Regions from separate parts of the Desulfitibacter alkalitolerans DSM 16504 genome, predicted to be linked through region 2. Evidence: riboswitches for the same ligand, from Rfam matches in the RefSeq annotation. Region 2 holds a riboswitch; each other region holds the start of a gene.
The links. A riboswitch is a leader RNA that binds a small molecule or an ion and turns the genes downstream of it on or off. The one in region 2 is predicted to bind cobalamin.
Positions count from the first base shown of each region.

Region 1: linked by a shared signal. The riboswitch ahead of K364_RS0115905 (nitrogenase iron protein NifH) and the one ahead of ilvN (acetolactate synthase small subunit) in region 2 are both predicted to bind cobalamin.
Region 3: linked by a shared signal. The riboswitch ahead of K364_RS0117575 (cobyrinic acid a,c-diamide synthase CobB) and the one ahead of ilvN (acetolactate synthase small subunit) in region 2 are both predicted to bind cobalamin.

Region 1 covers NZ_KK211102.1:326,434-337,192, forward strand. The annotation lists gene K364_RS0115890 (ABC transporter substrate-binding protein) at 1-1,075, opposite strand, end outside; gene K364_RS0115895 (nitrogenase component 1) at 1,099-2,316, opposite strand; gene K364_RS0115900 (nitrogenase component 1) at 2,313-3,134, opposite strand; gene K364_RS0115905 (nitrogenase iron protein NifH) at 3,131-3,970, opposite strand; cobalamin riboswitch at 3,984-4,174, opposite strand; gene K364_RS0115910 (DMT family transporter) at 4,219-5,277, opposite strand; cobalamin riboswitch at 5,410-5,593, opposite strand; gene K364_RS24490 (JAB domain-containing protein) at 5,826-6,530, opposite strand; gene K364_RS0115920 (hypothetical protein) at 6,532-6,768, opposite strand; gene K364_RS25815 (hypothetical protein) at 6,874-8,508, opposite strand; gene K364_RS0115930 (DUF6075 family protein) at 8,541-8,945, opposite strand; gene K364_RS0115935 (VirB4-like conjugal transfer ATPase, CD1110 family) at 9,022-10,759, opposite strand, start outside.
Region 2 covers NZ_KK211102.1:117,050-127,808, forward strand. The annotation lists gene K364_RS0114785 (helix-turn-helix domain-containing protein) at 209-745, opposite strand; gene yqeB (selenium-dependent molybdenum cofactor biosynthesis protein YqeB) at 894-1,700, opposite strand; gene yqeC (selenium cofactor biosynthesis protein YqeC) at 1,795-2,556, opposite strand; gene K364_RS0114800 (sigma-54-dependent Fis family transcriptional regulator) at 2,688-4,427, opposite strand; gene K364_RS26750 (hypothetical protein) at 4,579-4,725, shown strand; gene K364_RS24325 (HD-GYP domain-containing protein) at 4,765-6,006, opposite strand; gene K364_RS0114815 (hypothetical protein) at 6,242-6,427, shown strand; gene K364_RS0114820 (ferredoxin) at 6,495-6,686, shown strand; gene K364_RS0114825 (rubredoxin-like domain-containing protein) at 6,721-7,050, opposite strand; gene K364_RS27630 (hypothetical protein) at 7,081-7,203, opposite strand; gene K364_RS27635 (hypothetical protein) at 7,461-7,589, opposite strand; gene ilvN (acetolactate synthase small subunit) at 7,706-8,200, opposite strand; cobalamin riboswitch at 8,404-8,576, opposite strand; gene K364_RS26755 (hypothetical protein) at 8,723-8,875, shown strand; gene K364_RS0114850 (ferritin-like domain-containing protein) at 8,879-9,367, opposite strand; gene K364_RS26970 (rubredoxin-like domain-containing protein) at 9,370-9,519, opposite strand; gene K364_RS25765 (FUSC family protein) at 9,676-10,759, opposite strand, start outside.
Region 3 covers NZ_KK211103.1:215,889-226,647, forward strand. The annotation lists gene cobJ (precorrin-3B C(17)-methyltransferase) at 1-606, opposite strand, end outside; gene K364_RS24675 (cobalt-precorrin 5A hydrolase) at 543-1,661, opposite strand; gene cobM (precorrin-4 C(11)-methyltransferase) at 1,639-2,385, opposite strand; gene cobI (precorrin-2 C(20)-methyltransferase) at 2,382-3,107, opposite strand; gene cbiT (precorrin-6Y C5,15-methyltransferase (decarboxylating) subunit CbiT) at 3,112-3,702, opposite strand; gene cbiE (precorrin-6y C5,15-methyltransferase (decarboxylating) subunit CbiE) at 3,695-4,324, opposite strand; gene cbiD (cobalt-precorrin-5B (C(1))-methyltransferase CbiD) at 4,312-5,493, opposite strand; gene K364_RS0117575 (cobyrinic acid a,c-diamide synthase CobB) at 5,533-6,918, opposite strand; cobalamin riboswitch at 7,116-7,291, opposite strand; gene K364_RS0117580 (selenium metabolism-associated LysR family transcriptional regulator) at 7,559-8,461, shown strand; gene K364_RS0117585 (aminotransferase class V-fold PLP-dependent enzyme) at 8,458-9,612, shown strand; gene K364_RS0117590 (HepT-like ribonuclease domain-containing protein) at 9,643-9,981, opposite strand; gene K364_RS0117595 (nucleotidyltransferase family protein) at 9,947-10,279, opposite strand.

The sequences.
Region 1 (10,759 bases), 210 kb from region 2:
CTTCCTGTGTCAGGCTGTAATTCAGAAATTCCTTGTAAAAACTTTTTATATCACTTTCCATCTCATAGTCTTTGAATATTTCCGGCTGCTGGTGTTTGGCAATCCACTTTATCATAAGCGGAGTTTCGGCACAAGGCGCATCCCACCGGTATATTCCCATAGGAGTTTTGAAAACCTTCTTGTTTTTAACGGCATCGATCTTGCTCCAATCCTGTCCTTTAATTTTATTTTCCAGTATGTCTTGCGGTTTAAAACCAGAAAAATTGCTCATATAAATGATTTCAGGATTCCATGCCATAATTTGCTCCATTGTTACATTAACCCATTGCCCCGGTACATCTTTTGCTACATTTTCTCCCCCTGCCATTTCAATAAAGGCAGTATTCACTGTTCCTTTCCCAGCTACTTTCAGTTGTTCATCCCTTATATACAAGACCCGTGGTTTCTTTACCGTTTTTAACTGTTCGCTTTTGGAATCAAAGTACTTGATATTTTCCTTATGATAACCGACCAGCTTTAAGGCTCTTTCCTCTTTGCCCAAGATGTTACCTATAACCTCCATACCTTTTTGCAGATCGTCCAATGTTCCATATTTCAAAGACACTGCTGGAATTCCTAAACTTTTTAATTGCTCAATCTCTTTCTCCTGATAGTCCCAGACAATCATTATATCAGGGTTAAGCTTTTTAGCTTCTTCCATATGGATTGCAAAATCGTTATCTACAAAACTGGTAGATGCTGTCCCCATTTCCGGTGCCATAGTTTTTAAGATGCACTTCTCATAAGATTGCTTTGCAGACGGGTGCATACCAACAAGCCTTTTACCTGAGCCGTCTATGGAGTACACAATAGACGCCCATGGAATGGGTACTACAGCAATTCTTTGAACATCCTTTTTCAATTCTACTTTTTTACCTGTAGTGTCGGTTATGGTTCTTTTTTCATCAGCCGCCTTCGGATTTGTGGCCCCTGTTTCTGCGCTTTTCTGCCCGATTGAACACCCTGGCAGTAAAAACATTGATAACACCAGTACAAATGCAGTAATCATTCTAACAAATTCCTTAGTTTTCCGCATAACTCTTTCCTCCCATTTGATCGTTAAATTTGTGGTAGTATATATTTTTTGAAATACTCAAACCCGTTTCTACCGATATACTCATACTTCAAACCGGCAAATTCCCTGCCGCTCAAGCCCACATGAGGTAATGGTATAAAGGTTATTTTTCGTTCCTCCCCTCCAAAAAATTTTTCATAAAGCGGATCTGCTATCACAATTTCAGTTTCCCTTATGTATCTCTGTACATCCTCTTCATTTTCCAAAAATACCACTTGCGAAAATGTACTCTCTTGATAAATCCGGCTGGCTTTTCCTTTATCGCTGATATTTGAAGCTATCGTTATCTGCCCTATGTTGAAATCTTGTTTTAAACAATCGCCTATGGCTACAGATAGCAAAGGTTCCCCAATAATCAGGACTTTCTTGTTTGTATCTTTATTAAGGGTATTCGTAGTCAACAGCGTATATTTTTCCTTCACAATCTCATTAAAATTAATTTCAAGATGTCTTTCCAACGAATTCAATACCCTTCCCATTCCATGTAATCCTACGGGGATATCCATTGTATAAGGAATGTGAAACTCATTTTTGAGGTATTCAGCTACGCCTGTACCTTCGGGTGAAATCACAATATTCACGGCTGCTTCTGAAGCCAGTTTGATTATATCCAGACTTTTCCCCGAGGCAAAAAAATGTACTTCCACACCCACATTCTCCAGTAGCTGTACCAATTCATCCAAATGGAGTTTATGCCCAAGAGCAAGTGGAGTATATCCGAGAATATTGACATGTTTTGAATTTCTCTCGCCGCCCTTCAATGTGAATCTTTCAGCGAGCTTCAATAAAGCGTCATAAATGCCCGAAACATAGCTTTCAAAACCATCGGTATTAAAAAACACAACAGGTATCCCGGTTTTTCTCTTAAGTTTTTCCGCCATCTTCTCAAAATGTACTCCCGTAATGGAGGAGACAGGTGTCCCGATTATTGACACAAAATCTACTTTGGCAGTTTTTGCAAGGAGCAACTCTACTTCTTCTATAAGTTTGTCTTCTACTCCCATAATTACATCAATGTCATTCATGTCTGTCCTATAGAAGGACATATCGTTAAAGCTTCTGATTTCATCCACTTCTACAATGGGGTGGCTGCATCCACCTGGTGTATACAGGACATTCAGCGAGTTTAATTCATACAGAACCGAGCACACACCCGAATAGTCACCGGCAAAAGGAGGAATAGCTTTCCACAATTTGTTCATAGGCGATCACCTACTATCCTGTTGATGGTTTTTAATTCCGTATCACATTCATCTTTGCTGTAGGTTAAAGGAATAAAGCAGTAGGGAATGCCAAAGCGTTTTTCAAGATGTGCCGCCATATTCATTCCAAATTTATGAGTGACTATGCTGTAAGTTCCATTGGCCAGGTTTTTAAAATCCTCAAAGGTTTTACAGTTTAAAAACTCCTGAATGCTGTAACAACCCTGTTCTCTTAATAATGTTTTCAAATCACACTCTTCAGATAGTTTTTCTTCTCCCAGAATATTAATAATTGGTCTATTATTTCCTTCACTTATATAATCATTACCGGTATATGCATCCAATATCCCGGCAAAAATGTTGCTCAGCCTCTCTTTCGGCAATATACGCCTCTTGGAAAGCGGTCCCCTTTTAAAAAGCTTAATAGGCATTCCGTATTCTCCTTGAATGCATTTTATAATGCTCTCAAAATCGCTATTCATGAGAATATCTGTGCATGAAATGTAAATAATGACCGCTTTGATATGATTCTTCTCATCCTTTAGCATATTTTGCAAAGCCATCTTTGCCATATCTAAATGTCTGCCGGCAACCAAATCCGAACTGTCCATGGTTTGCATGCAAAATCTGTCATTCTGCCGTTGCCTCATGGCTCGAAAATATAGGACTCTCAGGCACGATTCCGGACCAACGGCCAAAACGTGAACATCCGGAATACATAAGGCCAAATTAATATTTTCCAGACAGCTTTCTTTGTAAATGGCTTTCTTTAGGAAAGTAATGTCCTGATCAGTGATCGATGTTTTTTTTATGCTCATTTCTTTATCTCCATCTGCAGCATTATTCTTCCAAACTGTTCCAATTCAATGTCTTCCATTGCTCTTGGAATACTATAATTTAGGTTTTCTTTTATCCTTTTTGCTAAATTCATAAAAGTTTTACAAGCTTTAGACCCAGGGAATTTTTCTACAACTGTTTTCCCTTCCAGCTCTGAAAAAACAATCTCATTGCAAAAAGGGATATCATCCAAAACCTGTGTGTTTGACTTCTCAGCAAAATATCTTACTATCTCATCCTTTGAGTTTTCATTCCTCCGATTGTGAATAATCCCGCCAAAAAGATTCCTTTCCCCGGTTGAAAACCTTCGCACACCTTTCATGATATTATTGGCCGCATAGATGGACATGAACTCCGAAGATGAGACAATATACACCGCATCGACAAATTTTTCTCGCATAGGAACCGAAAAGCCGCCGCAGACCACGTCTCCTAAAACATCATAAACAATTACATCCCACGGCTTGTTAACAATCCCAAGGTGATTCAGTTCTTCAGCCATGGTGGTTATACCCATTCCCGCACATCCTATTCCAGCTTCCGGGCCCCCTGCTTCGATACATGCCACACCATTAAACCCAGAATGAATAATGTCCTTTTCTTCAATTTCTGTTCCCTTTTCCTGAATCACTTTCAGTACCGAAGGTATTTTACTTCCTGTCAAATTTCTTGTAGAATCTCCTTTCGGGTCACACCCTATATGGAGTACCTTCAATCCCAATTTGGAAAAAGCTGCCGATAAGTTAGCCGCTATTGTTGACTTACCTATTCCGCCTTTGCCATAAAACGCTATTTTTAGATTTTTGTTATTCAACATGCCTTTTGCCTTCCTTTTTTGTAAAAATAAAACCCCTCAACTCAAGCATCACTACTCTTCATGCCTTTCCGGTTTCCCAGTGGCATATTATGAAGAATTACACTTATACAGCGGCGGGACCGCGCAGGATTTTCACCCGACTTCCCTTTTCACCGGTAAACAATTTTATTTATCATTACCGGTACCTGTTTTTGATATTTAGTTTTCAAGGCCACCATATTTTATTGTATTAAATCTCTATAAAATAGCTAATGCGCATGTCTATGGTGGGTATCCGGTGTATGTTTGTGTGAATGTTCAATAGTTGCATGTTTATGTAAATGTGTATGTTCTAAATGCTCTCCATCTATATGTTTGTGCGTGTGATGTCCGTCATTATGGTTGTGGCGATGCTCATGCTCCATAGATTCATGTATATGGATATGTCCATGTTCTTCACCTAATATTAATATGGCACCTATAATCATTATTGGTAATGATATATAAAATAAAGTACTTGGAAATTCTCTAAATAGCAAGAAAGATAACAATGTTCCTACAAACGGAGCAGTTCCAAAAAAGGCACTTGTTCGCGAAGCTCCAAGATTACGCATGGCAAATATAAACAGTACAATGCTTAATCCGTAACTAAAGCATCCTAATAACATAGCTCCTAATATTGTTCCGATATTCGGGAAACTGGTATGCATTATCAAAGCTAATATTAACGAAAAAACACCTGCTCCAATCCCTTTTATTGTAACAGTAATCAAGGGGTCTTTTGCTGAAATATTCCGTGTGAAATTATTGTCTATACCCCAAAGGGTACATGCCAATACTACGCCTAACGCACCTATTGAAAGACCCCATTCACCGTTTAAATTCAATGATAATAGTATGCTTGCAGTTGTTATTGATGCAATCGCCAACCATATACGTCTCCCAATGGCTTCCTTAAAAGCAATAGCAGCAATTAAAGTAGTCGCAACACCCTCGAAATTTAAAAGGAGTGAAGCAGTAGACGCAGGAGTATTACGTAAGCTAAACATTAACACAATAGGAGCAATAACACCTCCTGCGATAATTGCACCAATTAGCCATTTAATATCGCCTTTATCTATTTTTGCTTCTATCTCTATAAAATTATGGTTCATATGCCTTACAATTTTAAACAATAATAGCCCCACGCCACTGCCGAGATATAAAAATGCAGCCATCGGAATTGGCTCAATATTGCCTAATAGCAATTTAGAAATTGGGGCACTCGCACCAAATAACACTGATGCAAGCATGGCTTGAAACATTGAGCATATATTCGATTTTCTCATAAAATCACATACCTTTTATGGTAATTTAATATAAGCATACTAAAAAGCCCCTTAACCATTTACGATTAAGAGGCTTTTATAAAAAGACAGTATACACTTTCAGTCAAACACCCCCTATCGCTCGTAGAGTTCTTTGGCGCATTATCACAGGCAGGTCTTCTGGCTCAAGCATCATTACCCCTCCTGCCTTCCCATTCAAACAGTGGCATTCCTGGAGGGATTCCTCTTTTACAGCGGCGGGACCGCGTAGGATTTCAACCTACTTCCCTTTTAAGACGAAAAAACAATTTACGTCACCTGTAATTTTAAATATTCAATTTAATATAACACTATCACACAAGTATATATTACGTCAATGAAATAATTCGTTATGGCATAGCTTTTACATCTACAGAAGGGAAGGACGTTTAAGAATGTAACAGTCTCCCTGGTTTTGTGATCGTCTGCTGATATACCTAATTTACCTCAAGGCAATAAAGGACATTATAACTTGTCTCCTTAGTTTTAGAATAACATCGTATTGACAATTTTGTGATTTGATTGAATATTTAACGCAAGTGTGTATGTTTAAACCTATTCCGCTTTTCTTCCGCAGGTATTGGACCTAATGTTATCATTTCATAATTTGCTGTACCTTTGCTCTGGCAGGGGATAATCCCTTTTTCCGCCATAGAAGTATAGCTTCTACCGCCAACAATTATGTGATCCAGAACTTTGATCTCAAGGGGATGAAAAATGTCAACCATTCTTTGTGTCAATGCCCTATCCTCCGGAGAAAAATTTTTGGACCCTCCGGGATGATTATGGGCTAAAATCATTGTATTGCAATCACAGGCAAGGGCATATTTTAATATTTCTCTTGGATACACCGCTGTTTGTCCGATACTCCCTTCCGACATGGTCTTTGTTTCGATGATGTTGTTGCCGCTGTCTAAAAATGCAACCATAAACCTTTCTTTATCCTTCATTCCTCCCAAAAGGGCTAAAAAATATTGGCCTGCTATGGTTGATGAATTGAGCATGACCTTCTCATTGCTTTCATAGATTTTCAGAATGTTGTAAGAGGCAATAAACTCATTGAGCAGCCCTATCTTTTCAAGCTGTCTATCATTTGGTTCCATAATGTGGGGATGCTCCAGGATGTTAAAAGGGTTATTTTCTTTTACATACTGCTGAACTTTTTTGTAGGGCAGTCCTGTTAAAGTTGTCAGCCCTTTTAAAAAATTCTCGGTATGCAATATATCCTGCTTCATGTTATGCCCGCCCCCTTTTTACATCAACTATTTCAATAATGGCTTTTATGCTTTTCAACTTCTCGGAAATCTCAGTAGGCAAGTCCACCGATTCAAGATGAAGAAAAAAGTTTTTAATCCCTATATTTTGAAAGCTCTTATGGATTTTTTCTTTTGCATCCGTGTCCAGGTCAATCAACTCAGCTAATAAACCCACGCATTTTATATATTCCATTTCCTTTAATTCTTCCAAGTTCATCTGTTTTTCCACCTTTCCACTTAATTTGGTCATTAAACTATTTTGTTTGTTTTCCCATGTTTTCCGTCAGGACCGCGATTTCCTGTGGGGATAGGCAACATCCGTCTAACTGCCGATAAGCTGCATGAATAGATGTCGGTATTCGTCCTTCATCAACTCATTTAGCATTTTTACCTGATCCGGATTGAAGCTGTACTCGGTAATCATGTCCGTATAGGATCTGGAGGTTATATTGATATGCAGGGTGGTTTCGGTGGTGGTGATGGTTTCGGTGGTTTCATTGCCATCCTCGTCAGTGGTAGTTACGGTTTCCTCATGTACAATAGTTTCTATCCAATAGTCGATTTTGTTCATATCCCAAAAGACGTCCCGCAGGATGCCCACCTTGGCATCGTCGAGGGTGGTAACCTCCATGCCGTTTTCCGGATCGACGGTTACTTTTACCGCATAGACCGCCAAGATTTCCCGCCACTGGCTTGCGGAGATGCTATTGCTACCGGACAGCTCCAGGGTGTCATGTGGATTTTCATTTTCTATCTGTTCTATTTTTGCCGCAAATTCATTGTTAAGCTGATTGACCACCTCCGACATAACCGGAGTGTTCCCGCCGGGGCTTTCATTGGAATAGAATATTCCGAATGCTGAGCCTAATAAAAGCCCCGCAAGACATATCACAAGAATAATCGTCACTGCTATCCAGCCGCCAGCGGCAATCAAGGCGGTCAGGCCCTTGGCTGCCGCGATGATCGCCTTTATAGCAGACAGCATTGCCTTAACTGCTGTCTTTGCAGAAACAGCCGCCGCTTTTGCCGCTAATCGTGCAGTCTGGGCCGCTCTTTGAGCAGCCTGTGCGGTTTTGGCGGCGGTTTTTGCTGCTGCCTGTGAGGTTTTAACAGCAGCTTTAGCAGTATGCTCGGCGGTTTTAACCGATCTTTGCGTTGATTTAATCGTACCTTTAGCGGCTTCTTTTAGGGTTTTGCCGCCAGTTTCGACAGATTGCTTTATGGTGCGTCCTATTTTACCGGAGGTGTGGAGGGTTTGTGCCGCTGCTTTCCTGGCTGGTTGAAAAAGGGGACGTTGAGCAGGTATTCGCTCGGATATCTGTTGTGATTGTATTTGACCGATATTTTGATTTGCCATCCGGATTTCAATGGTTTGAGAAAATCGCTGTTTCGCTCTGCTTAGAACGAACCTGCGTTTTGCTAATTCGCTTGGTCTGGACAGGGTAACTTTCCGTTTTATGGTTTCCTTTGCCTTGGATGGGATAGCATTGTGTTTTGCCGCCTGCTTTGCTCCGGGTTGGGAAACGTTCTGATTTACTGCTTCCTTTGCTTTGACCGAAGTTGTGTTCAGTTCCGTTGCCGGTTTTGTTTTAGTCTGGACAACATCCCTGTGTGCTGATTCCTTCACTTCACTTGTGGGGGTCTGCCGCACATTCTCACCGTTTGAATCGTGGTAACGAGGAGCATCTGCATCCGGAGCGCGACGGTCCTTTATTTTTTCAACTGCCTTTTTGCCGTAGTTTCCTGCGGTATGTCCGGTTTCCTGGATAACAACTTTTGCACCCTCATGGATGTTATTCCCGGCATCATCCACATAGTTGCCGTTATCGTTATGTCCGAGATGTTCTGCTTGGTCTTTGGTGCGGATATAGGCATTTTTCATCCTGCGGGACACGTCTGTCGTCTTATCCAGTGCCTTAATATCCTTTAGGGTTTGTTTGGTTTTGATCTCTTTCACCGCGCGCGCCTCCTTTCAAAATTTTGCTGATTTTACCGTTCCATTGCGGATTGACGGATGGTGCACTCCATGCTTCGGCAATATTCGGGATAGCGCAGACGGATAGCCTCAAAAAAGTACGGTGCAAAGCCGCAGTCAAACAACTCATAGGGTGTGGAACGGTTTTCTTTTCCTTCCTCCGTAAAGCCGTTCCAGAGGTTAAAGGCCAAGCGGCACAGGCGGCGCGTACTGCCCGTCTGCCACGGGTCCGAAAGACCATCCGGGTTAATCCCGCCGTTTTTGAAGTCAAAGAGTGATCGAATATTGTGTCTTGTCTCAGCACAAATTCCCATCGCATAGAAAAATGCCCGATGATAGGCGTCGTCATTGCGGGTTTTAATAAGCATTTCGCAATAAAAAGCCTTATGCTCCTTACTTGCAAACCGTATGGTTTCCATTGTGTTTTCCTCCTTCATAAGATAGATGAACGGCTGACCGAAGGTACGGCCAGCCGTTTGCATGTATAAGGTTCTGTCAGATTTGGGCCTGTTCGCCCGGCTTGGTGGTCATCAGGTTATAGAGCTTGGTATTGCGCGGGAATTGATCGGTAAAGGGCACAAGGGAACTGCCCACCTTAATCAGACCGTTCCCCGCATCCACGTTGGTGATGTAGGAAAGCTGAAGGTCGGAAATGTTCAGGAGCTTGGCAAGCTCCATTCTGTCCGTGGAAGCCTGGTTGAGCATGACAATAAACTCGCTGTTTGCCAACATGGTGCGGGCCGTATGGCTCTGCAGAAGATCGTCCACGTTTTGAGTGATTCCCGTACAAAAAGCGCCGTACTTTCGGACACGCTTCCAGAGCGTGAACAGGAAGTTGGCGCTGTACTCATGCTGGAACAGCAGATAGATTTCATCAATGATAATGAAGGTGTTTTTGCCTTTCGCACGGTTCTGTGTAATACGGTTCAAGATGCTGTCCAGAACCACCAGCATCCCGATGGGAAGGAGCTGCTTGCCCAGGTCAAGGATGTCATAGCAAATCAGGCGGTTGTTGACATCCACGTTGGTAGGCTTGGCAAAGGTGTTCAGGCTGCCGCTGGTAAACAGCTCGATAGCAAGGGCGATTTCCTGTGCTTCCGGTTCCGACTGTTTCAGCAGCTCCGCATGAAAGTCCTGCAAGGTTGGCAGCTTATCACGGTAATTGCTTTGCAGATACGTCCGGTAGACGCTGGCAGTGCAGCGGTCAATTAAAGATTTCTGCTTTGCACCCAGGTTGTGTCCTCCGATTAACTGCTCGCACAAGGAAAGGACAAATTCGGATTTGAGGATGACTGGGTTTGCGCCGTCGCCGTAGTCTTTGCTCATATCCATTGCGTTAATGTGATTCGGAGAGGTTGCCGAGATATGGATAATTTCGCCGCCCATCGCCTTGACAAGCGATGAGTATTCGCGCTCCGGGTCAATCAGGATGATGTCGTCATCGCTGGAAAGAATTTGATTGACGATTTCCCTCTTGGCGGTAAAGCTCTTACCGGAGCCGGAAACACCTAAAATAAAGGAGTTTCCGTTGAGCAGGTGCTTACGGTTGGCAATGATCATGTTTTTACTGATAACGTTTTGACCATAGTAGATACCACCACTGTGGGAAATCTCCTGCGCCCGGAACGGGATAAATACTGCCGTGCTTTCTGTAGTCAGTGTACGGATGGCGTCAATTTTCCGCAGGCCAAAGGGCAACACTGTGTTCAGTCCGTCCATTTGTTGGAATGTCAGGGTAGAAAATTGGCAAAGATGCTTTCGAGCGTTGGTAAGCAGGGTTTCTGTATCGCTGTCAAGCTGCTCTTTGCTGTCTGCTATATGCACCATCGTCAAAACGGCAAACATCATCCTTTGGTCGCGGGTGGTCAGGTCGTCGAGAAATTCCTTGCTTTCCTTGCGCTGCTGCTCCATGTCGTAAGGCACAACAGCAGAAAAGTTGTTGCTTTGATTCTGCCGCCTCTGCCAATTTGTAATGTTGGTTTCCACACCGAGTAGCCGGTTTTCCACTTCCCGCACGGCTTCATCGGTTGGAATAGGGATAATGTCAAGCGATAACATCATATTGCGGTTCAGGTCGCAAAGCTCGGATACCATGCTGTCCTTAATGTAGCTGGCATACTCCCGTAGGAAAATGACGCGTCCGAATATGTTTCCCATGCGGAAGTGGTCTTTTTCAAATTCAAAGGTATCGGGACAAATGTAGTCCTTGAAATCGTGCCCCTTTCTCATGGTG
Region 2 (10,759 bases):
TTTCAGGATAAAAATAAGCAGTGTTAACAATTCCAGAAAACATTGTTCTGTTAAATGGAAATTCTTCGCTGGAAATAATGGAAATAATAAAAAGACGTCCACAAGCAGCAGGATTTTACCTGCATTTGTAAACGTCATTTCATCTTACCCATATTACATTTTTTCAAGCTAAAAGCTTAAGACTTGCCAAAACGACTTATATAGCCCATTAAAACATTGGAGGTGTTATGGCGGATAGGAAAACCAGTTCTTTATCCCCCACGTTCTTAAGAATATGCGGGACAGCACTGTGATAGTAGATGGAATCTCCCTCTTCAAGAACATAGGTGTCACTGCCTACTGTAATTTCCATTGTTCCTTCCAGCACCACAATACATTCCTCACCTGGGTGAGACAGGGGGGTTTCACAGCTGGCAGCTCCTGGCTTAAGCCTGGCTACCATTATTTCCATGCTCTTCTCCAGGTTAGGAGATAGGAGCTCATAAGTTAGATTTGATTCTGGAAGCTGCAAAACCTTTCTTTTGTCTTTTCTTATTACGGGACTAGTGTCATCAGGCTCTAATAAAAAGAAAAAGATTGGCACATTCAGGGCACCAGAGATTTTTCTCAATGACGTAATAGAGGGCTCTGTCAAATCCCTTTCCACCTGACTTAAAAAACTTGGTGTTAGACCAGTTTTTTCTGCCAGATCCCTTAGACTCATATCCTTTTCAGACCGAATTTTTCTGATTTTTTCACCCAGCATAAATCTTCCTCCTTGCAATGTACGGCGACACACCTCTATTCTAAAGTCAACCCCTGCCTGGGAGAAAATGTCGCCAATTCTCTTTCAACAACATGGTCAAAGCCAAAATCAGTCCTAAAATTTGTCGGTGCTATTTTATTTTATACTTTTATATTTTCAATTTTAAAGTTCTCTCAACGCAAGCTGACAGGATGGCCTCTAGCACACCTCCAGCAACTGCCCTTGCTTTATCTGATACGGTATAACAGTGCTCCCTTGATGCCCTTGGATCAATATCTCCAATTTTCATGCCCATACTCACCACTAATCCAGATTTGAGCAGGCCCCTGAGAATGCCAGTTATCTCAGCCTTTACTGCAATATTATTTACCTGACCAACAACCTCACCTTCTTGAACAAAATCACCAATTTTGTGGTTAGAAATAAATACCCCACCAGCAGGTGCCCTTAAAAGTCTCTTTAGGCTTTGGCCGCCAATCTCCCCCGGAATGCCGGTGTTTGGCCGGGCAGGGCCCTCGTAGATGACCCTTCCAAGGTCATGACCTCGCATGGTTTCTATTACAGCTTTAACATCAACTCCCGCAGTAAAACCAGGCCCAAGTCCAATGGTAAGGGGCGCCTGCCCCAGGGAAGTTCCTGTATTTTTCTTGGCAAGTATAGCATCCACTAGAACCTGGGGTTGAATCCTCTGAACAGAGAAGCCATGGGGGTCTATAATAACTGGGATCTCTTTGCTGTCCCAAATGGGGTTTAGATCAGTATCTATATCTACCAATCTTGCAGTAATGCCCTCAATTGTTACACTGCCCTGGTAGACAGCTTCTCCAAAGGAAACAGTTCTGCGAACCATTGTAGGCTGGGCAATTTCAGTCATGATTACATTAAAGCCACTTCTTGTAAGGCGATGGACAACCCCTGATGCAATATCCCCTGCTCCTTTTATAAGAACTATCATTTTAGTTCCCCCATTTCAATCATAACACTCATAATCCAATCATTTCATATGAAACCGTTAATCTGCCAATGAGCAGATTAAAGATTAAAAAGCTCTATCGTTTAACAGTTATTATCATGTATGGGTCATTCTTAAAGGATGTGATGAGCACCCTTTCTATAATAACTGACATGGAAAAAATTTTTTCAGCAATATTAAAGCCATTTTTTATATCCTCTAAGGTATCAGCCTGGTTTAGAACAGGCACACACCTGTATTCTGACCTGTAATAACCCTTCTGGCTGGTTAAAACCATGGCAATGGCTTCTGGGGTGATTAATTCTCCTTCTTGCAAGCCTGTTATCGAAGATACCCTCTGTGGCCGGTGCACATATTGGTTGGTTAGGGGCTTTCCTAGAACCTCAAGGCCAACAACACAACAGAGAATATCTGTCTTTTCAGGTATTACAGGCTCATGGCCGGCAGGTGCTTTAAAGCTCTTTCCAGCAGCACCATCAGCCTCTACCAGGGCATAGGAGGAAAGGGTCTTTAAAATATCCACTTGCTCTGGTGACAGGCCAACAACCTTTCCTTCACCATTTATTTCCCTGCCTAAATAAATAACTCCCGGGCCTTTTTTTGCTTTCAATAGTGCCTTTTCTATAGCATCCCTGCAAGATTGCTGGTCAATTAACAGTAAAGGCTCTAATCCTACAGGCGGAAAAATCCTGGTGGTGGTGGTTACAATAACAGGTTTTGCCTGCCCAGCCAGTTCCCTGGCCAGAGTTTGCAAAAAGGTTGTTTTGCCGCCTGCACCAACTGCAGATACAATATTTCCTGATTTTACTTCTAAAGCTTTCTTAATGGTTTTCAGCACGAGTTAACATTCCCCATATATTTTAATTATATTTTAACAGATATTAAACAAGAAGTCTCCTTGTTCAATGTAAAATCAGAACAATACCTGAAGAAGCCAGTAAAAAAGGCCAGAACTTATGAAGGCCTGACCTAGCTCTTGATATTTAATACTTTTAATTTGTAATACAGTGTGCTTCTAGGAATGCCTAGTGCCTTGGCAGTCTTGGATTTGTTGCCTTGAAAATCCTCTAGTGTTTTTAAAATCATTTGTCTTTCTGTTCTTTCTGTTTCTTCTATCAGGCTTGAAGCAAACTCGTTCTGCTGAACTATCCTGTGCCCCTTAATTTCTTCAGGCAGGTGCTCCCTCTTGACTATTCCGTCCTCTGCCAGAATTACAAACCTTTCAACAACATTCCTTAATTCCCTTACGTTTCCAGGCCAGGAGTAATTCAACAGAATAGTCATTATCTCAGAAGAAATATCCAGGGGTTCTTTTGAATACAGGGTGCAAAACTCCTTTATAAAGATAGATACCATATCAGCTATATCTTCTCTTCTCTCCCGTAAAGGTGCAATGTCCAGGGAAACCACATTCAAGCGATAATAAAGATCCTTGCGAAAGAGACCTTCTGCAATCATTCCCTCCAGGGCTCTATTGGTAGCAGCTATGACACGAACATCAGCATGAACAGGCTCCCTGCCTCCCACCCTGTAAAAGACCTTGTTTTGCAGTACCCTTAGAAGCTTAACCTGCATATCAAGCTGCATTTCTCCAATTTCATCGAGAAAAATAGTTCCATTGTGGGCTAGTTCAAATTTACCCGGCTTGCCCTTTTTATCTGCCCCGGTAAAAGCCCCTCCACTATAGCCAAAAAGCTCGCTTTCAAACAAAGTAGCTGGGATAGCACCGCAGTTAATCACCACAAAGGGCTTGTCCTTGCGGCTGCTCTCCTGATGAATGGCTTCAGCAAACAGTTCCTTGCCTGTTCCACTTTCACCTCTTATTAATACAGAGGCATTTGTAACTGCAACCCTTTTGGCCATATTGACGGCGTCCTGGAGCTTTTTGCTTTTGCCAATTATTTTAGAAAAGGGATTCTGGTTTTCCCCAATTTTGCTTATTGCCTTTTCAAGCTTCCTAACCTGGGAGCTGGCTTTTGTCAATTCCCTGTGGAGGTAGACAGTTTCAGTTATGTCCCTTTCACTTGACACACTGCCAACCACCTCTTCACCAACCCTGATAGGCCTGGCATTTATGAGCACATGGGTGTCATGGCATGGCTGGTGGTATGCATCCTTGTAGTTTTTTGTTGATTGTCTTGCCTCTGTAACAACTAGATTTGTGAAAAAAGAGTTGATTTTTTTGCCAAGAATCTCCCCACTTTTTATATTATACAGGGACTGGGCCTTGTAATTCCAGCCAGTAACATTATCGTCATTGTCTATTATGGTTATTGCTTCATTTACAGTTTCCAAAACCGCCTTTAAAATCCCCTCTGTAACCTTTATTTTTTCCCACATCATGGGTATTAAATCCTTTAATATTATTATTCCCTCTGGTCCCTTTTCATCCTCCACAAGGAGGATGCCATTTTCTCCTAAAACTCCAATAAGTGAAATAATATCCTCCAGGGCAGCTGTTGCCTGCACTGGCAGTATGTTTTTCGTCATTATCCCGGCAGCGCTCAACCCATGATGATTTTTGGCCAGTGAAAGTATTTCTTCCCTTGGTATTAAGCCCATCTCTTCACCTTTTATCAATGCTGCTGCCCATTGACTTTCCTCAAGTTCTTTTTGCAATTCCTCTACTGTCATATCTGGAGCAACCGTCACTATGGGCCCCTTCATAATATTACTAGCCGCCAGATCCTGGACACTAACCAGCGCCATGCAATCACCACCTGTCAATTTAAGAAAGTTCACCAGTGTCTAATATTCGACATTTTTAAGTAAATATCCTTTAAATAGATGTTGCCAGATTAGTAATACTATCCTAGAATAAAAGTAACAATTCTGCCTTACCAAGAAGGGAGTGTCTTTAATGGCGTCAAAGGAACCAACTAAATTGCTGCAGGAATATTATCTTCCTGATAATGAACAGGATATCACTTCTGCTGTATATAAAGCTTTTATCATGTTTGCTGTTTTTACTCTATTATGCATATTCCTTGTCCTGTATTTTAGCTAAAGGGAGTACCAACGGTACTCCCTTTAGCTTTATTTTACCTTAACTATGTAGTAGCTGAGCAACATTATAACCATTCCTTATGAATTCTTCTGATTCTAACAAGCACTTACACATCTCCACAATATCCTTGTCAAACTGTCTGCCGGCTCCAGCCTGGATAACACGCAGTGCTTCTAGTGGGGTTTTAGTTTTTTGGTAGGGTCGTATAGATGTCATGGCATCAAAGGCATCAGCTATGGAAAGTATCTTTGCATCCAGATGTATCTCAGATTTCTTTAGTCCAAGGGGATATCCCTTTCCATCTACCCTTTCATGATGACCTCCTGCAATAGGTGCCAGGTCCCTAAGATTTGTAACCATACTCAAGACTTCTGCGGTATTCTTGGGATGCAGCCTGACAATATCAAATTCCTTATCTGTTAGCTTGCCAGGTTTATCTAAAATATATGAAGGCACAGATATTTTGCCCACATCGTGGAGCATTCCTGCTATTAAAATTCCTTCTACCCTCTCAACAGGCAATTCCATTACATTGGCTATGGCAGCTGAATATATCGCCACCCTATGGGAATGCCCAGCTGTATATTTGTGTTTGGTATCAATAATGGAAGCCAGGGCAAAAGCAGTTGAGTTATGGTCAATGTCCACAGATAATGCAACATGGTTTAGCTTTTTCTTGATTTCATCCTCCACCATTTGCTCATCTTTTAGGGTTTCAAAGAATTCTGAGCTCATAGTCTCTTCAAAAGCCAGGAAAAGGTTAGCTGAATATATTTTATTTATATACTTTGCCATTCTCCCTATTATATCCCCACGGGCATCCCTTGGATAGAATCTAACCATAATATCAAAAACATCTGCTATACAGATTATCTGCCCACCTATAGAAATATCTGAACCCTTTTTATTATTAGGATATCCTGAACCATCCCAGTTTTCGTGGTGATCAAAAATAGCCTTGCTAATCACCGAAAGGCCAGGTATAAGCTTAACGATTTCTGCTCCATTTTTACTGTGGGAAATTATTAGATTTTTATATTTGGGATTTGGCTTTAGTGTTTGATGCACAATATGATCATCAAGGCCTATAGCACCAATATCATGAAGCAACCCTCCATAAAAAAGATGATTACTATTGGGAATATTTAATTTTTGAGCAACTGCTAGAGAAATTAATCCGGTTCTCCAGGCATGATAAAGCTTGCCGCTGCAGTCCATATCTAAGGCAAGAGATAGGGCAGCTATTAATTCATTATATATGATTGAATTCTTTCTGTTCATGCGGCACCTCAAGTACTTAAAAATTAACAGTTATTATTTCACCTATAAGATTGGATATTCCTCCTATAGTTTATAAATTAGATAATTATTTCCTCAAATAACACTAAAACACCAGATATATAATAGCTTAAATTTATTGTAGAAAGCCAAACTACAGATAATAAAACAATTTTTAATTTAAGGTTGCTTTAAAACAATAATTTGCTTTATATTAAAATTTTTAGGAGGTAAGGAAATGGCTAAAAGTAAAAGTACAACCACTAGCTGGGTAGTTACAGGATTAGGTGCAGCTGTTACTGGTGTAGGAGCTACTGTTTTAGGCGGGACAGCTTTGGGTGCCGGGGTAGTAGGGTTTGGCCTTGCCCATATTACCCTTGGAGTTCTTGATATGTACAGGCCAACCATTAGAAAAAACAGCTAAAAGTCAGGTATTATTTTACCAACTTACGTTAACACTAGAGAGGCTAAATTAGGAGGTGACGATTAAAATGCGCGTAAAAGTTGACGATGATCTTTGTATCGCTTGTGGCGAATGCATTGATATCTGTCCAGAAGTTTTTGACTGGAATGACGATGGAAGTCTGGCAATCTCAAAAGTTAATGAGGTGCCTGCTGACGAAGAGGAATGTGCGAAAGAAGCGGTGGAGTCTTGCCCAACAGAGGCAATAAAGGAATTTTAATGGTTAAACCCGACATTTACTGTCGGGTTTAATTTTAGCCCCATTTATCCTTTTTAACATGAACCTCTATTTCTGCTAGAGAGTTCTGTTTTAATAATTTCGCCTGTTCCTTTAGCTTTGTGAAATAGCCTAAACATCCAGGGTCAAGATTAATCTCAACCCCGCGTTCACCTATAGCTTCCAATTCATCTAATAAATCTATAGAGGTCATTAAAAGATGATTAGTTTCCCTGGCTCCAACAATTTTTTGTTCTGCAGCTTCCTCTAGCCTGCTAAACTTTTCCTTTGGAGCACCACACTTAGGGCATTTTTCAGGTGCATCTTCACCCTCGAAGATAAAATTACAAACTGAACACTTCCACATTATAAACCCACCCTTACTTATAGTTTCTCCTCAAACCTTCTTCAACTTATGTTCCGCAGCTTGGGCATACTGTAAAAGGTTCTCCCTCATAGCCACAGCTTTCACATTTGGTTCTTTTCTCTTGTTGTGCTTCCTGACAATTGCAACCTTCACACATTTAAAATACCTCCTTCCTCGTGATAATTTATCGGCTTTGTAAAAACCAACGCCTTAACAGTTATAGCAATAGGGTTTCCAATTCCTTGCTAAATTATTTTACTTATAGATATTATCTTTTTTTTGGAAAAATCCTACCTTGGATTGATTTCTTCACAAAAAATTAACATCTAGGTCCAATTATGCAATCACCAGATTAATAAAAAGAAATGCTATCCTCCATGAGGGAGGCAGCATTTCTTAGATTGCTTGAATTACCTTCTGCCAAGTTTTAATCTGCCCAGTAGTTTTCCTACTATTAATCCTTTAATAAACGCAATTGGATATGCTAAAATTGCCAACCAGTTAAACTTTCGCATTCTGCTTTTGGATTTAAATAACATTACTAGATGCCTCCTTTTTACTTATTTTCCCGTAGAAGGCAGCTATTTATGATTATCTAATTGTGGTATTTATTGCATTTTTTAGCAGTAGAAGTATGTTGGTTGATGATTTTTTGTTAGTAGGCTTTAACAGATCTTGGTCCCCTGGTTACACTAATATTGCCGGTTCTAACCACTTCTATAATCCCATGGTCTTTTAAAACCTCACACAAGGCATCTATTTTGTCACTTTCACCTGTTAGTTCTACAACCATGGTTTCTCTGGTTACATCAACTATGTGAGCTCGAAAAATGTTAACTATATCAACAATATCACTTCTTTTTTCCGGCAGGGCATTAACTTTAATTAGTGCGAGCTCTCTAGCCAGTGAAGGCTCAGCAGTCAAGTTTTTCACCTTAATAACATCTACCAGCTTCTCCATTTGGTTTATAACCTGATGTATTTCGGTTTCATCGCACTCAACCACAAGGGTTATTCTTGTGACCTTTTCCTGCTCAGTTGGTCCAGCAGCTATACTTACAATGTTAAATGCCCTGCGGCTCACTAACCCTGAAATGTGGGATAAAACAGTAGGTCTGTCTACAACTAAAAGCGCAAGTATGTGTTTCATAGCCATGCTCCTCTTTTTTCTGATAAGTATAAAGGTAGTATAGCTTTTTTGCAACAAAAAAAATGCCGGTTTACTGTAAAATAGTACAGAACCGGCCAAACTTTGAAGAGCTATCTAACTAGGTTTGGAAATAAAAAACTCCTCGACCAATAAGCTGAGGAGAATAATGACTGCTCAAAGAAACTCCTATCAACCGTAGGCTTTCGTTAACTTGCTCCCTGGCAGGTATCCTGACTTAGGTTCCTCGCTTCCTTACGCCTTCCCAGAAATCCCAGTGGCATATTGTAAAAAAGCTCCCCAATACAGTGGCGGGACCGCACCGGACTCTCACCGGTTTCCCTTTTAAACATCTTGTACCAGACATCACTTTTAAATTTTTACTCTATAAAATAAAGTTCTACACTTCTTCTAATAATCCTTCTTTTAAAAAAAATTTCTTTTACATTCTCTCTAAATATTGAGGTTAAATTCTTTATAAAACGGCAATATATATAACATAGAACATTTTGGCAGGTGAAAATTGTGAGTTTAACCAAAGATAAGCTAGAACAGTTTGTAAAACAAGGTAAGGCCTATGAAAAGCTGCTGCAATCTACCGAAAGCAAAAATAACAATAACCCTATTCTTCTCAAACAGCTTAAACAAACAAAAAAACTCTTAAAGAAAATCAAATAAAAATCAACCGAAACAAACGCAGCTGTACATCTTTTTTAGCTCTATAAGCCTTAATATATGCTTCTTTTCTTCTGCAATAAGGTTGTTAATTACACCTGCATTCCCTGGGGAAACCAGCTCTTTTAGCTCCTGAAAGAACATTATTGAGTCTTTTTCAAAGCTTAATGCCATGTTTATACCATCTACCGGACTTTTAATATGTTTGATGGCCTCATCTATTCCCTTTATAAACACATGATTCTCAGCAAGGCCCTTTACATATTCCTCATACTCCCCTGGGTAGCTTTCATTTAAAGGAGCAGCCTTTAAGTCACCAAGAAGCCTTTGAAAATCAACTATATGTTTACTCTCTTGATTTGCCAAATCAGCAAAAATCAAACTCAGCTCCCTGTTGTCTAGCTTATCTGCAAGGGCTTCATAAAACTTTTGGCCGTTTTTCTCAATTTGCACTGCAAAATCAACAACCTCTTCAGCTTTGAATACTTTCCACATATCTATACCTCCTTATTTTCAACCAGGCCGCAATCTGGAGTATAACAATTGTCATCTATAAACGTACACTTCTGTTGACAGCTAGGACATTGTTCCGGAGGTTCTTTAGCTTCCAACCTATAACCACAGTTACCACATTTCCATTTATTCACTTTTAACCCCTCCCCCTTTTTAATAATAGAAGTATCATATTAAGTTTATCATTATTTATTTATTCTCTTAAAGTAAACCTATTCCTTTAAGATACATACAAACTTCAAAATTTCCTCATAATTATTTGTTAGCTCTTAACATTAGCCCTCTTAATTTCAACTATCTCTATTATTCCTAGTAAACACCCTTGCTGTCAGCCATTTTATAAATCCTTCTTCAGAATTGACAGTTTCCCCTTCAATAAGCTGTTTCAAAGCACCTGTAATGCGTTTAAGGTGATGATTTATCTGCTCCATTTCATATCCAATGTTGGATATCTCCATAAGCGAAACGGAATTGTTCTTGTTCTCATCAGTTAAGTGCCACTTATTTATTTGCCATCTAAGATCCTTTACAAGCTCAGTGCTTTGGTGCCCACAGTTTTCTAAATACAAACACAGGTCCACATTTTTGCTTGTTAAATAGCACAGCAGGTTTTCCTGCATGCTAACAGTAGTAGTTAAGAGCTTTTGCAATGTCTCCAGAATATCCCTGTATTCCTTTGAAGCTCCTTCAATATCTATGTCCCTTTGGGAGCGATTTAACTCAGTATAGTAGATACCTAAAATTCTTTCGAATATAAGATTAAAGCTTGTTACCACTGTCTCATATTTCTTAACCTGTTGGCTTTTTAATACCTTCCTGTATCCTATTTCATCTTTAAATTCAAACATTTTCCTGCGGATATCCTCTAGTTTACCCCTTACCTCTGTAATTTCCTTATCAAGCTTTTCCTGGTCGTATCCATTATTTGATATAAAGCCATTTAACACAGTAACATAAAGATTTTTTAGATGCTGGTTAACCTCAGTTAATCCCTCAATTAAGGTCTTTTCAGTGTTGGGAGGAGAAAATACGAGATTTACACCCACACCTACTCCAATTCCCACCAGAGTTTCTATTAGTCGATGAAGAGCAAAAAGCTTTGGGTCTCCCGTTACATCAACCATGACAGCAGCCACAGTAATAGCAGCTATAACTATGCCCTCCTGCAGTTTGAGCCTAATTGAAATGGTTATGGCAAGTATTACAGCCAAACCCACCGTTATTGGATGGGCTCCAAAATAATTGACAATAATAAAGCCTATTATCCCCCCAATAATAGTAGCCGCTACCCTGTTGCCACCTTGAGCAATGGACTTGGTGATTGATGGTTGAATGGTAAGAATGGCAGCTACTATTGCCAAAAGGGGGGGACCT
Region 3 (10,759 bases), on a different contig from region 2:
ATCCCTGAGGGTTGTAATAACTACACTTTCTAACCCTCTTTTTGCACAGCGAACTATGCCTACAGGTGTTTCAGGGTTCTTATGCCATAAAAGTATTTCTCTTGCTGATTCAATGTGGGTTTGTCTGCCATGACTCTTGGGATTATACAGTACAACTATAAAATCTCCCAGACCTGCAGCTTCCAGTCTGTTCATTATTTTCACCCAGGGGGTAAGCAGGTCACTTAAACTAATGACAGCAAAATCATGCATAAGGGGAGCCCCTAAAGCTGCTGCTGCTGCAGTAGCCGCTGTTACACCAGGCACTACCTCCACATCCACACTATCCCCGGCAAGCTCCAATACTATTCCAGCCATGCCATAGACTCCAGGGTCACCGCTGCTGATAACAGAAACTGTCCTGCCCTGCTGTGCAAGGTCTACAGCCAATTGGGCCCTGTCTATTTCCTTGCGCATTCCAGAGCTGATAACCTCTTTGCCCTCTGTTAAATCCTCAATTAGGTCCAGGTATGTTTTGTAGCCTATTATAACGTCCGATATTTTTAATGCTTCCAGGGCTGCAGGGGCCAAGAGATCTCTATTCCCTGGTCCAAGTCCAACCACCAGGATTTTTCCACAGCCACACTTATTGTTACTGGGCCCACCTTTTGCTTCGGCACAATTGTGCAGCCCTTGTTTGCCACTAGCTTTGCAGCAGGTTCGCATACTCCACCAACTCCTATCTGTTTTTTCACCCAATGAGAAGGCTCAAAGGTTCCTTCCAGGGTTCTAATCTCCTCTTTAGTTACAGTTCTCAAGGGAACCTTCATTTCCTTAGAAAGGAGCTTTAGTGCCTCCTCCTCTCCCTTAAAATCTATGGTAGCCAGGGCTTTAATACACCTTTCATCAAGATAAAAGCGTTTAAAAGTTTCTCTTAATGCACTGGTTACAGTCTCTAAAGCTACCCCCTTGCGGCAGCCTATACCAACCACCAGAATACGCGGTAAAATCTGCAGTATCTTGCCTGCTGCCCCCTGAACATGGGGACTGATTAATACCACAGGCTCATTAAATTCCGGCCATTCCTGCCAGATAAAGCCATCCTTAATAGACGAAACAATGGGAAAGGGACTGGATAAATATACCTTCTTTCCCTCTACCAGCAGCCTATTAAAAACCTTTACCTTTTCCCTGGGTACCACCAGTCCATCTAGTTCTGCAGCAAGCACATCCACCGCCGGCTTTTCCCTTACATCAGTTGCAGTAGTTATTACTGCCTGACCCTTTAGCTTATCTGCCACTTTTCTTGCCAGGTCATTGGCTCCCCCTACATGACCTGATAACAGGCTTATGGCAAAGGCCCCCTTTTCATCCACCACCACTACTGCAGGATCGCAATACTTGGACTGAACCAATGGAGCCAGGCTCCTAACTACTATTCCTGTGGCCATGATGCATATTATCTGGGTGTATCTGGAAAAAACCTCAGCAAAGGTATGCTGCCAACCCTCAAAATACTCGATCTGTACTGGCCTGTCCTGGACTATGGTTTTTTCAAGCCTTTTTGGAATGTATACTACCCTAGCCCCGTCAAGAAGCTTCCCCAGCCTCACGGCAAGCTCTGCACCCTTTTCAGTCAAGCATATTACTGCTGTGAGGTTATTTTCCTTCTCTGTACTCATGGGTAAATTCCCTATCATATAATTTGGATTTTCCTGTATCCTTTAAAAAGTTCCCCACCAGAATTAGCGCTGTTTTGGTAATTCCTGCATCCCTGGTCAGCTGGGCCAGGTTTGCCAGGGTACCCTTTAAAACCCTTTCCTCGGGCCAGGATGCCTTTTCCACTACTGCAGCAGGTGTATCTGGCGAATAACCCTCCAGAAGCTGCTCAACAACCCTTTCAATCATGCCCACAGACAGAAAGATTGCCATGGATGAACCGTGGGCTGCCAGACTGGCAAGATTTTCTCTTGCAGGTACGGGGGTTCTTCCCTCCATACGGGTGATAATTACTGTTTGGGTTCCGTCAGGAACTGTGTATTCCTTCTGAACACTTGCTGCTGCTGCCAGAAACGAGCTAACCCCTGGAATTACTTTAAAGGGAACATTCTTCTGCTTGAGCAGCTCCATCTGTTCTCCTATGGCACCATAAAGACTTGGATCACCAGTATGGAGTCTGACCACCTTTTCACCTTTGTTGTATGCCTCAACCATTGTCTCAACTATTTCTTCCAGGTCCAAATGGGCACTGTTGACCAGCCTTGCTCCTGCTTTCGTATAATCGAGAACTTTTTCATTTACAAGGGATCCTGCCCATACAACAAGATCTGCCTCTTGAAGCAGCTTGTAGCCCTTTAGAGTGATTAGTTCAGGATCCCCTGAACCTGCCCCTACAAAGAAAATCACTTTGCATCATCTCCTAGCTTTTTTTTAATTATCATTGTGGAGAGATAGTCAAACTTTTTATTGCGAAGTTCCTTTAATTCATTGGTGTAAAACCCATCTGGAAATCCACAGCGACTGGCATAAAAAGCCTTGTCAAGTATGCCCTTCTCCTCTAATATATCAATGACCTTATCTGCCTGATTGCCTGCCTTTAAGAGCACAATGTTGTCAAACTCGGTTATGATTTTTTCCAGGCTTTGTTTATCATTTAATGCCGGAACTATAATCAGGCTTTCTTCGCCTTCAGCCAGGGGCTGACCAATCCAGGCAGATATTGAATTAATTGAGCTGATTCCAGGAATTATTTCTACTTCAGCTTCTGGAGCAAGCTTTTTCACATATTTTAAAAGGTATGTAAAGGTACTATAAATAGTTGGATCACCAAGGGTTATGAAAGCTGTGTCCTTACCCTGGTTCAAGACCTCCACCACCTGTTCAGCAGCCTGCTGCCAGTGCCTTTTCAAATCCTCCTGGTCAGTAATCATTGGCAGTATAAGCTCAACAGTCTCACAGTCCTTGTTGACAAGCTCTGAAGCTATTGATAAAGCCAGACTTCTCTTTTCTCTTTTAGATTTTGGTATTAAAAGTACGTCTATTTCACCCAGAACCCTCTTGGCCTTTAATGTTAACAGCTCAGGGTCTCCAGGCCCTACTCCTATACCATAAAATTTTCCTAATGACAAGTTACTACCCCCTTTTCCCAGCAGCAATTATGGTAACAGGATTTCTTGCCTGCCAGAGTGCTGCCCTGCCCCTCTGGCTAACCACAGCAATATTAACCTGTACTGCCTCTAATGTATAATTTTTCTCTTTTAGTATATTAAATGCCTCTGGGCCTGTTTCCAGAGTCACTGAGTTAACTACCAGCCAGCCCCCAGGCTTTAGCTTATTGTCACATGTTTCTAAAATATCTCCCAGATTCCCCCCACTGCCCCCTATAAATATTCTGTCTGCTTCTGGCAGGTCTGCCATTGCTTGCGGGGCTGTCCCTTCAATAATATTTATATCCACACCAAATTTTTTGCTGTTTTCCTGAATTAAGCCAATACCCCGGGGATTTTTTTCAATGGCATATACCCTGCCATTAGCTGCCAGAATTTTACATTCCACAGCTACAGAACCACTGCCTGCACCTACATCATATACTACAGCCCCTGGAAAAAGCCGGAGCTTTGACAGTGATAGAACCCGTATTTCATTTTTAGTCATTGGAACACCCTCATCCCGAATAAACTCCTCGTCAGGGATTCCAGGCGTTATATACACCCATTTACTCATTTAAAATCACCATCACACTATTACTATAGTCTTCCTCATCCTTAGACAAGGCCTTTAAAGTTGTATATACCAGCCTTTCCCATGGATATGATAGGTCCTTACCTACAATAACCTGCATATCTGCTGCCCCCTTTGCAAGGAGATATTCAGCTATCCTCTGTGGTGTCCAGGGGCTGCCAGTAAGAAGTGCAGTTATCTGAGCCTGCTCAACGGCTTCTACTACCAAATCCACTGAGCGGCCATGCATGCTTAATATCTGAGCCTCATTCCAGGGTTTCTTGATTCTGGCAAACATGAGCTGGATGGAGCTGATTCCAGGCACAAACTCCAGATCATTGGCTGGGATGTGCTTTGCCAGGTAGTTTGCCAGGCTGTAAATCCCTGTATCTCCAGAAACCAGCACCACAATCCTTTTGGTGTGTCTGTGCTCATTAATATATTCAATGGCTTTTTTAAGTTCCTTGTCCACAGAAAACTGCTCCTGACCTTTAGATGCAAAGGTATCAAGAAGGCGCTGTCCTCCAACAAGTGCTTCCGCCTGTTTTATTGTTTCCAGGCCTATGGGTGTAAGATAGCTTTCGTGCCCAGGACCTGTTCCTACGACTTTAACTAAACCTGCCAACCTAGCTCCCTCCCTAATGTTACAGCTTCCTCATCATAACCTATTATCTCCCCGTCCAGGGAATACATTACAGTACCAATTTTAAGCTCTTCTCCAAGAAGTTCCAGGGAACGTTTGCTTGCCCACCTGGCAATAGTATTATAGACTTCATGGAGACCATGGCTTTTTATAAGCTCTATTGAAGCATCAATAGTATTTAGCTCCATTATTTCTTTAATTAAAGCAGGAGAAGCACCCATCATGGCCGCGTGTGCTGCCAGGATTTCTCTTCGGCCATCTGCTATTTTGCTGTGGGTGTGAAAAATGCCCCCTGCCACCTTGATAATCTTGCCAATGTGGCCAAAGAGGAGTATTCCCTTGATACCTCTTTTAGCACTTTCCTTAAGCATTGTCCCTATAAAATTACTTGTCTGAACAACAGCCTCCCTGGGCATTCCCAATTCAACGGCCTTTTTTTCACCCATTCCACCAGGTGTCAGAACTATCAGGCTATGTCCCAGGGCTGCTGCCTGGTCAATCTGTGGTATCAAGGAGTCCACATATGCCTCCTCAGACATGGGACGGACAATCCCAGTGGTGCCTAGTATTGATATGCCGCCAACAATACCAAGTCTGGGGTTTAATGTCTTTTTTGCAAGCCTTTCCCCCTCTGGAATTGCTATTGTAACCTTTACTCCTTTACCCCTGGGAAGAAGCTTTTTAACCTCATGTATAATCATCCTCCTGGGCACAGGATTTATTGCTGGCTCCCCCACTGGTACTGAAAGCCCAGGCTTGGTTACCCTGCCAACACCCTTTCCTCCAAGGAGAATTATTTCATTATTATGCTCCAGTATCTCTAAAGAATTTGCCTCCAGGATTTCTACAGACGCACAGATACTTGTACCATTGGTAATGTCAGGGTCATCTCCCGCATCCTTTATAACCTCTGCTGTTACTATATCTCCCTTAACAGTTATGCTCTTTATGGGAATGCTGACAGTACCTCCCTGGGGCAAATCAACTGCAACAACATGAATTGGAAAGATTATTGGAGTTAAATTGTGTATTTTTTGTTTTCTTAGCTCTAATAATTGCTTCAAGGCTGCCTGGGCAGCAGCTGCAGCACAGGTTCCAGTAGTGTATCCAGAGCGCAGCTTTTTCCCATCCTTGTTGTTATCTATGACCACCAGCTACACTTCCATCCCTTGGTATTTTAACTTAATAGTTTATCTTCTTTGCTTTAACTCCCGGCATGCATCCAGGAAATTCAGGGCTGCCTTTGGATTTGATCGCAAATGTATATGGACGTAAGATGCAAAAAGGTTTCTTCTGGCATATCCATCTCTTCTATAATCAGCACCCTTGCCCCCAACAAGAGAAAAAGCGCTGTCTTCTTCTGGTATTCCTGACATGACAGAGTAATGGAATTCATGGCCCTTTACTTCATCACCCAAATCTCCAATAATGGATTTTTTCAGGGCTGATGCCTTGACATATCCCAGGGCAGCCAGTTTATTTGTCATTTTCACTTCAACAGGTACAAGCCCTACACCAGGCCAGCTGTTACCTTGAAAATCCACAACCTTTTCAGTAAGATACATGAAGCCACCACATTCTGCAAATATGGGCAGCCCCTTGTCATGGGCATTATGTAAAGAGGTAATCATGGATTGATTCTCAGAGAGTTCTTTAATGAACATCTCTGGAAAACCGCCGCCTATATATAACCCATCCACATCTGGTACAGAGGAGTCTTTAAGGGGACTAAAATATACAAGTCTGGCCCCTAGCTCCTGGAGATAATCAAGGCTATCCTGATAATAGAAGGTAAAAGCCTGGTCCCTTGCCACTCCAATGAAGGTGTTTTTATATTGATTGCGAGGCGTGCTCGAACTATTATACTCTTTAAATTCTACAGGCTCAGAGGCCCTGGCTGCTGCAAGGAGTGCATCCACATCAACCTCGGCTTCAGCTAAGTCTGCCATTAAGCTGATGGCTGAACTTAATTCATTGTTTTCCTCAGCTGGAAGCAGTCCCAGATGTCTCTCCGGCATGGTTATATGCTTATTCTTTGCCAGGCAGCCCAACACTTTTACTCCTAATTCATCCTCCAGGGCCCCAGCTAATATTGTTTTATAGTAGTCACTGCCTGCATTATTTAATATAACTCCCTTGAGGTCCAATCCAGAAACATACTCCTTGTAGCCTTTAACTAATGCTGCACAACTTCTGGCCATTCCCTTAACATTAACCACCAGGATTACAGGTGCTTTTAAGATCATGGCTATATGAGCACTACTGCCCTTTAGCCTTTCTCCCCTGGCACCGTCAAATAGCCCCATCACTCCTTCTATTATAGAAATATCAGCATTTTGGGCATTTCTAGCAAAGACTGTTTTAACAACCTCCTCACTGCCCATCCAGCTGTCTAAATTATGGCTTTTGACACCAGCTGCATGGTAATGCAGCCCAGGATCTATATAATCGGGACCAACCTTGAATGGCTGTACCTTGATGCCCCTTCTTTTTAAAGCAGCCAACAATCCCAGGGTAAGGGTCGTCTTGCCAACTCCACTTTGTACACCTGCAATCAATATACGGGGGAAGCTCATGTTTTCTACCTCCAGGGGACACACCTCTTCAGAAGTCAGAAGTCAGAATAACACTTCCAAAACCTTGCTTTGGTGTGCATCATTTGTCTAGCCTCTTGTCAAGGAATGTCCCCAAATTTAAAAAAACTTCTACCCCAAGGGTAGAAGCAATATTCTTAGAAATTGCCACATTTGACCACTTTCCTCGAGGGTCTTTCATGTAACTTCAAAAACAGGCAGGTTTCCTGACTTCCAGATAATCCTCCCCGTATCCCTTCCCGAAGACTCAGTGGTTATGATACGGATTGTAGCTGGTTACAGTGGCGGGACCGTACCGGAATTGCACCGGGTTTCCCTTTTAACCCTAACGGGCACCTATTCTTAAAATATATTCAGATTATACCTATTATAACGTAAACATGGTCAAATAGACAAGGTAACTTTTGTACTAATGTGATTTTTATTCTATTTAATGATTTCACTGCAAAAAAAGTATTGCCGGAAAACAGTAACCTTTCAATGACATTCTTTTTTAAATAATTTGGGTCCTTCAACCAAGCTTTAAAGCAACACCTTAATCTAAAAAAACAATTGAATTATATCGAGACAATAGATACAATAAAATGGAATAAAAAGAGATAATTCTTTTATGGAGGTTATTATGCAGTTTCATCAGTTAATGGCTTTTGTTAAGGTTGCTGAACATCAGAGTTTTTCTAAAGCAGCAGACAGTTTATTCTTAAGTCAATCAACAGTTAGCACACATATTAATAGCCTTGAGAAATACTTTGGTCAAAAGCTTTTTGATAGACTTAGCAAAAGAGTTACTCTCACACCCTTTGGACAAAGATTATATTACTGGTCAAAGGAGATACTAAACATTAAGGAAAAGGCCATGTGGGATCTGAAGGACTGGACCGGCAAAACCGTAGGCACAATAAATATTGCCGCTAGTACTGTGCCTAATCAATACATGGTTCCAGCTTTAATTGCAAATTTCATTAAAAGGTTTCCAGGAACAAATTTTACCGTTACCCAAAAGGATTCTCTGGGAGTAGCAGATATTTTGGTTAATGGCGAAGCAGACATTGGAATGCTGGGTGAGGTTTTTTATGCTGATAAACTGGAATTCATTCCTATTCACGAGGAAAAGATGGTTCTTATTACACCTGCAAATATCAAACTTGATACTCCCGTATCCATAACCAGCTTGTTAGATAACAACTTCATCTTTAGAAAACCAGGTTCAGGAACCCAGGCATTTATAGAAAAGGTACTGCATTCTTCGGGGCTGGAATTGTCTCTTTTAAAGGTCATTGGATATTTTGATAATGTCCAGTCCATCAAGCAGGGTGTTAAGGAAGGCATGGGATTTTCCATTATTTCAGAAATTGCTGCAAGAGATTATGCAAAAAGCAAGCTAATTAACACCTATGAAATCCTGGAAATGCCTGCTACACGCAATTTTTATATAGCCTATAATAAAACTAAAACCCTATCCCCCATTAATCTGGAATTTATTAAATTTTGCAAACCAGGCTATCAGGAGGCACATAAGATATGAGACAGGTATATTTTGATAATGCAGCAACAAGCCATCCCAAACCACCCACAGTAGTTCAGGCAATAAATGAATATTTTAATACTATAGGTGTAAGTCCCGGCAGGGGAGGATATAGATTAGGTCTGGAAGCCGGCAGAAAGCTCCTAGCAGCTAGAGAGGTTATAGCTGATTTTTTTAATTGCCCTGACCCGGCTAAGGTTGTGTTTACAATGAACATAACCTATGCCATTAATTTTGTGTTAAGAGGGGTTTTAAAAAAGGGGGACCATGTTGTCACATCAAGCATAGAACATAACTCAGTTGCCCGTCCCTTGGAAGCTCTCAAAAAATCTGGAATAATTGATTATACCACCGTCAAAGCAGATGGAGACGGCTTTATTAATCCAGATAAAATCAGGAAGGCACTTAAAACTAATACAAAGCTTATTGTCCTAAATCATGCCTCAAATGTTTTTGGCAGCCTGCAGCCTGCAGAAGAGATAGGCGGGATTGCAGGTGACCACGGTCTTTTATATTTGCTGGATACAGCTCAAACTGCCGGCAGCATACCAATTGACATGAAAAGGTTAAATCTAAGCTTTCTGGCCTTTACGGGGCATAAGGGGCTATTTGGACCTCCAGGCGTTGGAGGACTTTGCATTGACATGGACGATGAAACAGTTCTGGAGCCTTTTATTCTGGGAGGTACGGGAAGTAAATCTCATCTATTGGAGCAGCCTGAGGCATTTCCCGATAGATTGGAAAGCGGTACGCCCAATACTCCTGGAATAATGGGCCTGACTGCAGGTTTTGAGTTTATAAAGAGAACCGGCCTGGAGAAAATCAGGCAGCATGAAATGGACCTATTAAAGCACTTCATAGCTGGGTGTAATGACCTGTCTGAAATAGAAATCTACGGCGCCAGGGATTTGTCACGGCAAACCCCTTGTGTATCCTTAAATATCAAGAATATGGATGGCGGCCAGCTCAGCTTTATCCTCGATCAAGTTTATGGAATAATGACCCGCTCAGGCTTACACTGTGCACCATGGGCACATGAAACCATGGGAACCTTTCCAGGAGGGACAGTTCGCTTTAGCTTTGGTTGGTTTAACACCCATGAAGAAATCAATTATACACTCACAGCTTTAAAAGAGATAATTAATGATTAAGCCCTGCCAAATGCAGGGCTATACTTTACATTATTCTTCAGTTTTTGAGTCTAACCTCATTAATTGCTCTTTTAATACTTTCAAATCAATATCTATAATATCCCATATTAGATTTAGGTTTACTCCCTCATAGTCATGAACAATACGGTTTCTTAAACCTTTAATTTTAAACCAAGGAACTTCAGGATGGTTTGATATAAATTCCTTGTCTAATTTATTAACCAGTTCGCCAATCTGGCTTAAATTAAATACACATGCTTCAACCATCATGCTATTGTTTCTAAATTCAGTATAATTTACATTATTTGTATATTTTAGTATAGAATTAATATATTTAATTATTTTTAATAATATTTTTTGATTTTTCATATAAAACTACTCCTTTGTTTTCAATTTCTTGAATAATTAAAGAGCCAGGTTCTATATGCATTTTATCAATTAAATCTATCTCTACCCCTAGGGCATCTGCAAGTCTTTCAATTAATCCCACAAAATCTAGACCTCTTAATTTACCATTAGTATCAATAAATAAATCAATATCACTAGATTTAGCAGCATCCCCTTTGGCATAAGAGCCAAATAGTATTACCTTATCAACCGGATATTCTTTAAAAATCGGTATGGTTTTTCTTTTTAATTCTTTTATTAAAATTGTATCGGAAGCCATTTTTCTCAACCTCCTAATAAGTTCCTTATTCATAGAAAATATACCTTAGCTATTTTTTTAAGTCTTAGAAAAGTCATAGATAGCACTGATATCTTTATTTGGTAATAAGAGTTCTTTATTATTAATTGAATACATCGCCAATCAACTTATCTGCTTATCTGCTTATCTCCTAATGTATTATACCACATATCATATTTTAATTATATTATATATTACGGATCTAATGAATATACGTTTAAGCCCTGCCAAGTGCAGGGTTTCGCCTTTGTTTATAATATTTTACTAAGGATTTTCCATCATATAGAAATCAGTGGTTTATAAAATACAGCATCAAGAAAGAAAATCTAATTACTTTATTTAATTTTTCTTCAGCATCTTGAACGTTCTGTGATGAAGTCAGAGATATTGACCTAAGAACTGCCTTAAAAAATATCATGGTATTTGTATTTGCCGTTCTAAATAGAGTTTCCAATATGGAAA